3 regions of the Paenibacillus sp. Y301 genome follow, and region 2 is predicted to be linked to each of the others. Evidence: riboswitches for the same ligand, from Rfam matches in the RefSeq annotation. Region 2 holds a riboswitch; each other region holds the start of a gene.
What was found. A riboswitch is a leader RNA that binds a small molecule or an ion and turns the genes downstream of it on or off. The one in region 2 is predicted to bind cyclic di-AMP.
Positions count from the first base shown of each region.

Region 1: another riboswitch for cyclic di-AMP. It lies ahead of AC1D69_RS09345 (hypothetical protein); the one in region 2 lies ahead of AC1D69_RS24045 (C40 family peptidase).
Region 3: another riboswitch for cyclic di-AMP. It lies ahead of AC1D69_RS16345 (3D domain-containing protein); the one in region 2 lies ahead of AC1D69_RS24045 (C40 family peptidase).

Region 1 is NZ_JCAIUL010000004.1:186,505-190,882, reverse strand. It holds gene kdpA (potassium-transporting ATPase subunit KdpA) at 1-1,313, opposite strand, end outside; gene kdpF (K(+)-transporting ATPase subunit F) at 1,360-1,437, opposite strand; gene AC1D69_RS09345 (hypothetical protein) at 1,590-1,985, opposite strand; cyclic di-AMP (ydaO/yuaA leader) riboswitch at 2,109-2,292, opposite strand; cyclic di-AMP (ydaO/yuaA leader) riboswitch at 2,424-2,620, opposite strand; gene AC1D69_RS09340 (hypothetical protein) at 2,913-3,830, opposite strand; tRNA gene AC1D69_RS09335 (tRNA-Thr) at 4,077-4,148, opposite strand; gene AC1D69_RS09330 (MTH1187 family thiamine-binding protein) at 4,223-4,378, opposite strand, start outside.
Region 2 is NZ_JCAIUL010000024.1:16,074-20,451, reverse strand. It holds gene AC1D69_RS24060 (M1 family metallopeptidase) at 1-690, shown strand, start outside; gene AC1D69_RS24055 (hypothetical protein) at 702-1,526, shown strand; cyclic di-AMP (ydaO/yuaA leader) riboswitch at 1,731-1,869, shown strand; gene AC1D69_RS24050 (C40 family peptidase) at 1,874-2,341, shown strand; cyclic di-AMP (ydaO/yuaA leader) riboswitch at 2,685-2,821, shown strand; gene AC1D69_RS24045 (C40 family peptidase) at 2,826-3,296, shown strand; gene AC1D69_RS24040 (GNAT family N-acetyltransferase) at 3,547-4,047, shown strand; gene AC1D69_RS24035 (c-type cytochrome) at 4,171-4,378, shown strand, end outside.
Region 3 is NZ_JCAIUL010000009.1:84,863-89,240, forward strand. It holds gene AC1D69_RS16335 (CpsD/CapB family tyrosine-protein kinase) at 1-403, opposite strand, end outside; gene AC1D69_RS16340 (YveK family protein) at 351-1,109, opposite strand; gene AC1D69_RS16345 (3D domain-containing protein) at 1,353-1,997, opposite strand; cyclic di-AMP (ydaO/yuaA leader) riboswitch at 2,009-2,184, opposite strand; gene AC1D69_RS16350 (amino acid ABC transporter ATP-binding protein) at 2,349-3,071, opposite strand; gene AC1D69_RS16355 (ABC transporter substrate-binding protein/permease) at 3,058-4,378, opposite strand, start outside.

The DNA.
Region 1 (4,378 bases), on a different contig from region 2:
GTTATAAATGAGAGCGCCGTAGGCACTAAGATAATAAATGGATGTACCAGAATAACGAGTGCAATTAACTTCATTTCCCTGGCTTCAATCTTGCGTCCTAAGAACTCAGGCGTTCGTCCAACCATAAGTCCGCAAATAAAGACACCTAGTATGGCGTACATCAACATGTTAACCAGCCCGACACCTTTACCTCCAAAGACGACATTCAGCATCATTTCACCAAGTGCTGCCATTCCTCCAAGAGGTGTTAATGTATCATGCATATTGTTGACGGATCCCGTTGTCGCAGCCGTCGTGACAGTAGAGAAGAGTGTGGATTGTGCAATACCGAATCGAACCTCTTTTCCTTCCATACTTCCTTGAGAAGATTCAATACCTAACGTATTGATTACCGGGTTCCCAGCTTTCTCTGACGTATAACTAAGCGTAAGGAATATTAAGAATAGAATCATCATGCTTGAGAATATGACCCATCCTTGCTTCTTGTTTTTCGCAAATAGCCCAAACGTATAAGGTAGTGCAGCAGCAAGCATCCACATACTTAATATTTCAATAACATTGGTTAATGGACTTGGGTTCTCAAATGGATGTGCCGAGTTGGCCCCAAAGAATCCACCACCATTCGTTCCGAGATGTTTAATGGATTCCAATGAAGCGATAGGACCCATCGTTATCTGTTGTTCCACACCTTCAAACGTTGTTACTGCAGCCGTTGGATCGAACGTTTGGGGTACTTTTAAACCGACTAATACGATCGTAACGATAAATGCTAGAGGTAAGAAGATACGAATAATGGCTTTGGTGAAATCTTGAAAAAAGTTACCTAATCCTTCACCACGTCGAGTAATTCCGCGAATAAAGGCAATCGCAATCGATAAGCCTGACGCTGCCGAAGTAAACATCATCATCGTAACAAACGCCATTTGTGTTAAATACGTCACACCACTCTCGCCGCTATAATGCTGCAGATTGGTATTTGTCATAAAACTGATGATCGTATTAAAGGCGAGGGAAGCCTCCATATTCTCGTTCCCACTCGGATTCCCTGGTAGTGATCCTTGAAGACGTAGGAGTACGTAACTAATTACTAGTAATACCGCATTCGTCGCAATAAAACTTAGTACATACTTCTTCCAGTTCATACTATTACGATTTCTTAATCCGATCAGTTTGTAGATCACATTTTCCGTTGAACCAAAAATCTTATCCGTTCGGTTGGGTTCATTGGAGAATACATGAAACATATAGGTACCCAGTGGCTTCACCAGCAACAGTAGTACGACAATCACAATTCCTATTTGCAGTAAGTCCATACTTTATATCCTCCTTATAGGGATGAATTCTTAATTGGTATGTTAACTAGAATCTCTCTGGATTGATTAATGCATAGATCAGGTAAATGAAGATGACTAAGGTCAATGCAAGTATAACGATCATTGTTCCCCGCCCCCTCTATCTACCAACGTTCCGCACCAATGCGTGAACAATAACAATAATCCAAATCCAACTACTAACGTGATGATCATATAGACATCCATCATTATGGGAATGCCCCTCTCATGTAGATTTTTTGATGATTCATCTTCATGCTATTTATCGAGTAGAAATCCAACGTCCCCATTCTTCGTATAGATGACATGGTTTGCACCCATCCCTCTGTAAACTCCACGTGGGCTAGAATATCGAGTGATAATGTAAATCTCATGTGTCGTCCATGGGCGACAGATCTGGAGATAGCGACAACTTAAGTTAAGACTACTTTCAAAAATATAGATTCTACCTACCGCTACCTGCGGGACAATCCACTTTCTAGTCATACTTGTATCAATACGAACCACATGTTTTGCACCCATTTTTAGATAATCCAGTTCTTCCGTACGGCTATTCGTCAGTACCGCAAATGACTTTTTACTATAAATTAATTGGTTTACAAATTTCCGCCCGTCCTCATTAGGAGCGATAACCAAGGTGACTCCATCTTCCATTAATCAGGTCCTCCTATACGTTTAAAGACAACAAAAAAGAAGCTCAGCGAAAAAGTAGCTTTCCCAGAGCTTCTTTAGGATTCCATGACAAAATAAAGTCATGAACCAGCCAGAAGGCGGTTTGCTGCCTCTCCCTGCACGCTTACGAAGTTAGCTGTCGGATTCGGGCGAGAGAGTCGCCCTATTCTCGGCATGTCGATACATAACCGAAAAATTCACCCCATGGAAATATCCGGCGTTTACGCAGCAGACATCTCCGATTGGTTCCCCCGTTTCTGAATTACACAGAATTCAGCGTTCAAGACAATGGATCAAATTACTTTTATATAACGGATTATCGTTTCCTACCACACTTGATTGACAATCCATCACATTTAAAAATCACAGAGTAACATACGTACCCTATGATCGGTAGTTGCGATCACAAGCTTCATCATTCCTCTCTCAGACTTAAGCTTACGAGGTTAGCTGTCGGATTCGAGCGGTGAGAGTCGCTCTACCTAGTAAAGACATGAAATGCCTTGACCAGGATTCACCCCTGTAGCATCTAATTTCGACTCTCACACCGAAAAAAGTTGACTACATTTGGTTCCCCCGCTTCCCACGATAGAGTGGAAATTCAGCGAAATTATGAATTGAAAATAATAACAATTTATATTTCGTTATGAATCATACACCCGCTCCAAATGAGTGTAAAGGTGACTTGAACCCCACCTAGAAGGAAATAAGAAGCATCTAGGTTGATGGTAACGATTACAAAAATAACAATCAACTCCTTGCTCATTCATGCTCTCTATATCTCAATATTACGCAATTATTGTAATTACTTATTCTCAAAAACGAACAAAGCCATCCAAATGGATGACTTTGTAAATATATTTATATGTCTTTATTGATATATCCTTTAATGAATATCGATTTAAACGCCTAATTCACCGTAATTGAACCGACAGAGGACGTTAGTGACAACAGTGGACCGCCGCCATTGATGTCGCTTTTCCCTTTAGAAACTCCTGTGATGCTACCCACCTCAGTCTTCGTCTCCAGACTACATTGAAGGGATTCAGCCAGGTTCGCAACAATGGCACCTACTTCTGTCTTCACTTTGAGACTACTATCTTCTTTCATTTGATCAATACCCAGTTGAAGACTACCCGTTTCGGATACTATACTAGATTTCCCTTCAATGTGAGCTCCTTCGATACTTACTGAACCCACGTTATTATGAACATCATATACACCTCTCAGGTTACTTAAATTAATCTCACCAACTTCACTGAAGATGTCATAATTTTTAACCCGATCTGGTATCTCTATCACATAATCAATACTGAAGTTTGAGAATCCATACTCTTTCTTTGCCCACTTCCACATATTAAGCTTCTCATTCCCCTTAGGATGTGTAACGACCTCTAACTGATCTCCATTTACAACGACAGCAATTTCCGCGTGATCCATGATCTCTTGATATTTATCATCACGGGATGATTTGTCTAGAGACCAAATTGTAGCAGTCACGTTAATCTTATCACCAGAAGTTCCTTTCACCACAATGTTACCTACCTCATGGTCCACCTGAAGTGCCGATACTGAATTATCCACCTCTTGTGTGTATGAAATCTCTTGGTGAATGCCATTCCTCTTCAACTCATCACTCAAATCTAAGGCTGTATCTTGTACTTTATCCCTAATCCCTTCTACTGCTTCACCAATTCCGCTCTGAATCGTTTCGGTATTATTCGTACAGCCAGACAACAAACCTACGAATACGAATGCTGCAATCAGCATTGGCTTATAATGGATCCCCATATTAAATAATCGCTCCTTCATTTGATAGTCCTGCATTTCAGTCTCACGATGTTACGTTGTCATTATTATACAATATTAGGTAATTAATAACACCGGTCTGTGGACTAGTAAATTACTGGACTAGAGGCGGGGAAAGAGTGTTTAATATTAGTCAGAAAAGGGTTGTTCATTTATCCAATTGCTGTAGTCTCCAAACTCCTTATAGGGACATTATAAAAAGACATAAATAAAACGCGATCTCCGCACAACCGGAAAACCGCGCCCCGTAAGCCTTCTCAAAAATGCTGGTGAAGGGAATTGAACCCCCGGCCTACGCGTTACGAGTGCGTTGCTCTACCCCTGAGCTACACCAGCCTAAGAACCTAACTTGCCTTTACACAATGATTATTGTACCGCTAATTCACATTATATGCTCTGGTAGATAGATCCTACTTTAACTTATCCTGAACAGACTGTAATTTCTGTGCACTAGAAGAAAATTTATCACGACGATCATCCAATTTCACCGAAGTTGAGACCCGCTCTGCTCCCGCTAGGAATGGAGATTCATGTAATGTAGCTATAGCTTTCCATACTAATTCAAG
Region 2 (4,378 bases):
AAGTTAATGGAGCAAGAATTTGGGCTCATTCCTAACCTTCCGGTACAAGCCGCAATGATCTCGCCTACTACACTTACACAAGAGGCATGGAAATACGGCTCACAAGACATTTACGCCCAGAATGTATATTATCGCGGCAAACTAGTGCTAAAAGGCATAGAGCGGCAAGTAGGGAACCAGACGATGAATAAAATTATGGCTACCTATACCAAGAAGTATCGATTTGGTCATCCCTCCACACGAGACTTTCAAAAAGTTGTGGAACAAGTTACACGCAAATCGTGGCAAACCTATTTCAATCAATATGTCTATGGCAAGCAAATGACAGACTTCGCCATAGATGACATCACCGTACAGAAAAAGGAGAGTAGTTCAGGAACCATATACGATTCAAATGTGACCGTTAGTCGACAAGATGGTAATTATCCTAATATCCCCATCCTTTTTACATTTGCAGATGGTCATACCCTCAAGAAAGTATGGAAGGGAAATGGAGATATCGCTCAATTTAAGCTCCAATACAAGTCGCCCCTATCCTGGGCCATGATTGATCCTCAATATACACTTGTGTTAGAGAACAAATATATCAACAACTATTTAAAGGCGGATCTCGACGTCAAGAAGGTATCCCGCTGGAATATTAGTGTCACCAAGTTAGTGGAAACACTGCTTGGAAGTCTATCCTGGTGAGGTGAGAGACGGTGAGGAGCAATATCGCCCATGGTTGGAAAGGTCTAAAAAATCAATTCTACGTCGTCATCATTCTATTTCTGTACCACTTGCTATTCGGATACTTTCTATACCGTTTGGTGAATTCGGCGGTAGTACCGCTACTTCAACGCTATCCTGATCCACCCCCCAATGAATTAAGTCAGATCTTATTCTATGTCGAAGGACAGATGGGCCTTGCCCATAGCCACACGGTTCATAACTATCTCTGGATTCTGTTAGGAATGCTACTATTACGAATGGTTCTTACTCCTTTTATTCATTCTGGTATATTTTACGGTCTCCACCAAGAACGTAAGGGAGAAATGGGTGCTTTCTTCTTTCAAGGCATGAAGCGTCATTGGAAACCTGTCATGTTATTCTATTGGATTGAAACAGTATTAGTTCTCATTCCTGCCTATTGGTTAGTACCGAAACTGTATTCCATGGCTATGACCGGACTTATGTCCCCTGGTATATTAACTGAAGCTATCCCCTGGTTAGTTGGGTGGTACATATACGGCTATATCATCCACCAGATTGTATTGTACATGCAATTTGGCTCAACTGGAGATGTCTCTATCTTCTCATCTATATGGATATGTTTACGACATGTCCTGGCCGTGATTGGAATCTCTCTTCTCCTGGGAGGACTAAATCTACTTCTCTTTTGCTTATTCACTGGCTTTTCTCTTTTTTGGACGGGAATACTCGCGCTCATTCTGCAACAAACATATCCAGTAATATCTTGTCTATTTAAAATGTGGAACATCACCTCACAGTATAATTTGTGGGCAACCAAGCTTATAAAAAAATAAATATATATTTGCATATTATATCTTTAGCCCCCTGATACAAGAAGAAACCCACCTTTTTTGGATGAAAAAGGTGGGTTTCTTCTTGTCCTATTGTGTGGTTTAGGTTTGCCAAAGTGTAAAACCTCTGTTAAACTCATTTAGTAACAACTTTGTAATCTTTATTACGACCTCTGAAATTTATCATCGTAGTTTGTCACTTTCAGGTGCACGAAACAGCCAAATTCCTAAGCACCAGGAAACGGGGGAACCATTTTATGGGTGAATTGATCTCGAAACAGAGGGATCATAGGAGACCTTCTACCGAACCCTTAAGCTAACCTCGTAGGCATTGGAAGGGGAACAATGATTTGAAGAAGAATGTAGTCGCTACAGCCTTGAGCGTGGCTCTTGCATTGACGATAGGAACGGGTAGCGTATTTGCCGATTCAAAGATGGACTCCGTGATTGACAATACGATTGGAGTTACATATAAAACGGGTGGAACAACCGCAAATGGATTTGATTGTTCTGGCTTTACTCGTTATGTATTCTTAAAATTAGGCGTGACTTTGCCACGTCAGTCTGTTTCTCAGTACCACACAGGTACCGCTGTATCGAAAAGCCAAATGAGACCTGGCGACCTGGTGTTCTTTAACACTTCAGGAAAAGGTGTATCTCACGTCGGGATATTTGTAGGTAGTGGAAAATTTGCACATGCCTCTTCTTCACATGGGGTAATTGTTAGTTCACTTTCAGAAAGCTACTATTCTAAACGTTATGTTGGCGCAAAAAGAGTAATGAGTACTTCTAAATATCAAGCTGCAGCTTATAACTAAATATAATGTGATAAATTATTAGGACCCTTAGATGAGCTGAAGTCTCTCTAAGGGTTTCTTATATACTAAGACGTACGAAGTCAGAAAAAGTTGACGATTAACCAAAATGTTTTTTTATAGTTAAGAGTCAGTTTAATTTCCAACACATAATCCCCGCCCACTAAATACCATAATTAAACAATTAAGGACACGTATTCTAGTAATCTACCTTTATTTTGTAAAATGTTAGATAAATTCCATCAAAGTTTACAGAAACAATTGCCAAACTCCCATTCCTTTGTTACAATAAATCCAGTAAGTTTTTAGTAACAACTTTGTAATAAGTTTTGTAATCATTTAATGTTAATTATATCTGCCGAATTCCCAATTATGGGAAGTGGGGGAACCAGTCTTGGGTGAATTGATCTTGCAGCAGAGGGATCATAGGGAACCTTCAACCGAATCCTTAAGCTAACCTCGCAGGCACCGGAAGGAGTTAACTTTTTTGAAGAAGAAATTAACAACTACAGTATTAGGATTAACATTATTATTTTCAATTGGAACTGGTAGCGCTTTCGCGGATTCTACACTAGATGAGGCTATCAAACCAACAATTGGTTCTGCATATAAGGGCGGCGGAGTTAACACTAATGGATTCGACTGTTCTGGATTCACATTGTACATATTCAATAAACTAGGTATTGATTTACCTCACCAATCCGGATCTCAATTCAGTATGGGAACTGCCGTTAGTCGTAGCGATTTAAGAGAAGGCGATTTAGTTTTCTTTAATACAAGTGGCAAAGGTGTTTCACACGTTGGAATCTATGTTGGTAATGGTAAGTTTGCACATGCCTCTTCATCCAATGGTGTTATCATTAACTCACTCAGTGAATCCTATTATGTCAACCGCTATGTTGGTGCCAAAAGAATTATGAGTAATACTACGTATGAGTCTGTTGCTACAGACAAATAGTTTTTCTACAACCCGACCTGTGGATGAGATCCTTAATCTCAACTACAGGTTTTTTTATTTGTCACATTTGTACCTAACTCTCAACTGACTAAACTACTAACATGTCATCATATATTTATTCATATACTTATGATAAGTTGCCCATACTCTTCATTAACCACCCTGCTGATAAGTAAACAGTTATTACGTACAGCATTGTACATATTTATTATGAACTCCTTCATTTCATTCAAAGAAAGGAACAATCAATATGACTAACTCACCATTTATCATAACTTCTATGACCACTGAACATGCTCGTGCTATATCTGAATGGGTTTACCCACCTCCCTACAGTATTTATGGATGGATGCCCTGGAATCAGATGGAGGAGCTTCATATTGAGTTTGGAGATCCAATGCTTCGGAAGGAGCAATATGCCTCTATCATCAACTTGAATGGAGAGTTATGTGGTTTCACTCAATTCTTCCCACTAGAAGGGGTGACAAGGCTTGGTATTGGCTTACATCCTAAATTATGTGGACAGGGAATGGGAAACTTGGTTGTTCAATCTATTGTGCATGAGGCGCAACGACGGAAACCTCAAGATGAAATTGACTTAGAAGTTTTAACTTGGAATATACGTGCTATTAAGGCATACCAAAAGGCAGGGTTTGAAATTACAGACACATATGAACGCATGACTCCAGATGGGAGCAAACCATTTTATTGCATGGTTTATAGTAATACCTGCGATAACCATGATAAATAGCACATATTCTACTGATTATCGCAACAAATATTGGAATTTAATTCTCTTTTTTGACACAAATGCTTCCAGTTCCGCTATAATATAATCATCAGCTTAATAGCTTACATAGAAAGGACGAAAAAGATGCAAAAGTATATCATGAGCGGTTTCTTTTTTACTGCCTGTGTTGTAGCCATTGTACTTATGTTTACACTTCCTGGTAAAGAGCAAGTAGCAGAGGAAGCGAAACCTAGCATGCCTGAAGTTGTATTAGATGCTACTGTAGCCGAGTCTACTATTAAAGCAAATTGCATAAGTTGCCACGGGGATCAACTGCAAGGTGGGGTAGGTC
Region 3 (4,378 bases), on a different contig from region 2:
AGCCCAGTAATTCAGCCGGATCTGGTGAGATAGGCCCAGAAGTCAGCACAGAAAGTCCCCTTGAATATTTTATAGAATGAATGCAATCTTCCAGCCGAGTTTGATCAACCAGAATGCTGCTCAACCCAACCGAATTGGGAAGATCAAATGCCTTATGTACGGTTGGCGTACGCAGGTCCCCATCCATCAGTAACACAGACCTACCGGTCTCTGCCATCGATATAGCTAGGTTCATGGCCAATGTCGACTTCCCTTCCTCTGGAAGAGAGCTTGTGACTAATAACGACCGAATTTCTCCACCTACTCGGGTATAGCGAATATTGGATCGAATAGTTCGAAAAATAGATGCATTAGCTGATTTCGGTTGTTCCAGGCAATATAGCTTTGGCACTCTCTTCTTCATGTCTAATAACTCCTTCAACTGATTTAGCTTTCGTCCGTACCCGCCGTTTACGTAACTTCAATTTACCCACCGTACCTAGAAGAGGAAGTTGCAGATCAAGCTGAATGTCTTTGGCGCTGTTCACGGTCTTATCCATCAATTCCTTTAAAATAGAAATGGCGATCCCGGCAATCAGCGCTAGTCCAAATGCGACCACCAAATTGAATAGTGGCTTAGGCGATATAGCCTCGGTAGGAACCTTCGCCCGGTCGAGAAGTACAACATTCTCTACCCCCATAATGGATTGTATATTCCCGTTGAATGCCTCCCCGAAACCATTCGCGATATCCGTTGCCTGTTGTGCGTTCGAGTCCGTCACAATAACGGTTGTTAACAGTGACTCACTATTGGTTCTTGTCTTGACATGTTCGAGCAGTTTTTCCGGTGTCATCTTTAATTCGAGCCTTCTAACGACTTCTTCCGCTATCCTACTGCTTCGGATGATCTCCCCGTAAGTTGTTACCAGCTTTTGTCCTGCCATGATGTCATTAATTGCTTTCTCTTGCCTGTCCCCCTGAATAAGAATAGACGCTGTTGCCTCGTATTTCGGTTTCAACACATAATAGCTGACGAAACTGGCGAGTCCCATCGCAGTAATACACAACACAATGATAAACAGCAACCTACGTTTCACTAGTTTCAAAATGCTCCCTAGTTCGAACTCCATCGATTATTTCTCCTAACTAGTTAATGTATTTCTATCCTCTATAAAAATATGATTGTATATTCATATTCTCTTTCTCCCAACATATGTCCAAAGCATGATGAAAAATTTAAATTTTTCGGATTATACTAGTGAAAGGATAACTCTATCTCCCTTTTACCATGTTAGTAATCCAGATAAAAAAAAAGACCGAGAACCCATATTTCTGGTTCTCGGTCTCTTTCTTATCTTAATCTCTAAAACATTCTATTTAATTACATACAATTTAATTTGTTGAAACCCGAATGAACTTACGCTTTTCTGGCTTCCAGGAATAAATATATCAATTCGATTACCCTTGATAGCAGAACCTGCGTCGGTTGCTGTAGCAATAAAGGCATCGTTAGGAAGATTACTATGATTATGTCCAGTAACTAATACTTTCGTTCCCATAGGAATAACATTAGGATCTACTGCAATCGTACCTAGTTTAAGAGGATTTCCGAAATAATCAACGGCTCCCCATTTCCCATTTTCACTTGCAGCAGCTGAGTATGCTGTAGCTTTGACCTGAACTGTTTTACTATAGCTAAAGGTTTTACCCCAAGCTTCTACTACTTTCTGATCTGAAGATACGACTAGGTTAGAATCTGCCGATTTCACAGGAGCAGCGGATGCTGTGTTCTGCACCGTTGGTATGTTTAATTTCATTCCAACATGGATATTGTTTGCTTTCACATTCGGATTGGCATTGATCAACTTATCAAGATTTACACCATATTGTTGAGATAGTTTGTAGAACGTATCTCCGTCTTTGGTGATATGTACAGCATCAGCATGAATCGGTGTATTTTGAACGACCAATGCGACACCCATCGCCGCTACTATCATTTTCATTTTTCTGAATTTCATTGTGTTATGTTCCTCCTTGTTTTTAATGCCTGCGAAGTTAGCTGTCGGATTCGGATTGGGAGTCAACCCTACGCACACGAACTTGTGCGATTCACCCCAAGGTGCGAAGAACGGTTACCCGTTGTTCTTGTACACGCCTATTACATCCCCCACACTTTCTCTTTGAAAGTTTTGGCTCAACAAATATATCACAATTTTGTAACCAGAAAATATGTAATAATTGACAACAGTACTTTAACAACAGAGAATCGCGACTTTTTCGCACAAAAAAACAGACGTAATAATGACTAATATGTCACTTTTACGCCTGCTTAATTACACTTTAATTCATGAGTTTAGTTCAAGTCTACTTTACAATACTTTACTAAGAAATTCCTTGGTACGTATGTTCTTAGGATTACCAAATACCTCTTCAGGTGAACCCTGCTCCGAAATGCGACCTTCGTCTATGAATAGAATCCGATCCCCAACTTCACGTGCGAATCCCATTTCATGGGTCACAATGACCATCGTCATGCCTTCGAAGGCAAGTTTCTTCATAACTTCGAGAACCTCGCCTACCATTTCAGGATCTAGTGCCGAAGTTGGCTCATCAAACAACATGACGTGAGGTTGCATCGCCAGTGCGCGTGCAATCGCTATACGCTGTTTCTGTCCACCTGATAGTTGATTAGGGTATACATCCTTTTTGTCCGACAAGCCGACGGTTTGCAAAAGGTTCTCAGAAATGAGATCAGCTTCAGCTGCAGACTGCTTTTTAACCGTAAGTGGGGCTATCGTAATATTTTGGCCCACGGTTTTATGTGGAAAAAGGTTAAAGTTCTGGAACACCATTCCCATTTTTTCACGCGTTGCATTGATATCATGATTCGGAGCCGTAATAGACTCCCCTTCGAACAGAATCTCACCAGATGTCGGTTGCTCAAGTAGATTTAGACAACGAAGTAAGGTACTTTTACCAGAACCAGAAGGACCAATGACAACGACGACTTCACCTTTATTGACGAACAAATCGATCCCCTTGAGAATGTCTACTTTTCCATATGATTTATGAAGATCTTTAACGGTTATCACTAGCACTCAACTTCCTTTCAACGCGATTCAGAATCTTAGATAAAGTAAATGTCAGTACAAAATAAATGGCCGCAGCAATAATGAATGGGCTAAGACCTTGATACGTTATGTTCTTAACTACACCTGCTTGGTACATAATATCTACCATCCCAATAACCGAGATGATCGATGATTCTTTAATAATGGTAATGAATTCGTTACCGATCGCTGGAAGAACAGCTTTAAATGCTTGAGGCAAAATAATATGACGCATCGCCGTTCCACGTCGCATTCCAAGTGACCGAGCAGCTTCCATCTGTCCTCGATCCACACCTTGAATCCCTGCTCTAAATATCTCAGCTAGATAAGCAGAACTATTGATGGATAATGTGATAATACCGGACTGTAGCGGTGAAAAGTTAATCCCTAACGTTAAAGCTAGTCCGTAATGGATGATCATGAGCTGCACAAGCATAGGAGTACCACGCAATATCTCTACATATGCTGTTCCTAACCACTTCACAATTCGAATATTTGTCATCCGTAATAAAGAAATGAATAATCCAATAATGAAACCAAATAATACTCCTAGTGCGGATAATAAGAGGGTATATCCGATCCCTTTTGCATAGTAGCTACGATATTCCCAAGCCGTAGTAAAAATATTTCCTGAATCCTCTTTCAGATCCGCGTTACCTGCTGCTAATAGACTTGCTTCTTTAACCATTTCATCAATAGCACCTTCACTCTTCATGCGAGCAAGCGATTCATTAACGGCATTCAGAAGCTCAACATTCCCCTTCTTAATACCAATGGCTGCTTGGGACTCAGAATTATCTGGGACAGCTTCGGATAGAACCATCTCTGAGTCAAGATAACCTTGAGCTACCGTGTCTTCTACAATAACAGCATTAACACGTTTCGTCTGAAGCTGTAATATGATATCTGGGATTTTATCCAAAGAAGTCAGTTGTGCACCTGGAATGCTTTGGCCAATTCCTTCTTGAATGGAACCCTTTTGGACACTAATTTTCTCGTTCTCAAAATCCTTCATGGTTGGATATTTATCTTTATCTTCTGCTCTAACGATCATAACCTGTTGCGCTTTATAATAGTTATCAGAGAAATCGATGCTTCTACGACGTTCTTCTGTTGGTGTCATTCCTGAGATAACAAAGTCTACTCTACCGCTCTGTAGCGCAGATAGTAGGCTATCAAATGCCATATCCTCAATAACTAACTCGGCTCCCATATCTTCTGCAATCCGTTTAGCTATAGATATATCGAAACCAACAATTTGGTCTTGCCCATCTATTGTTTTGTGGAAT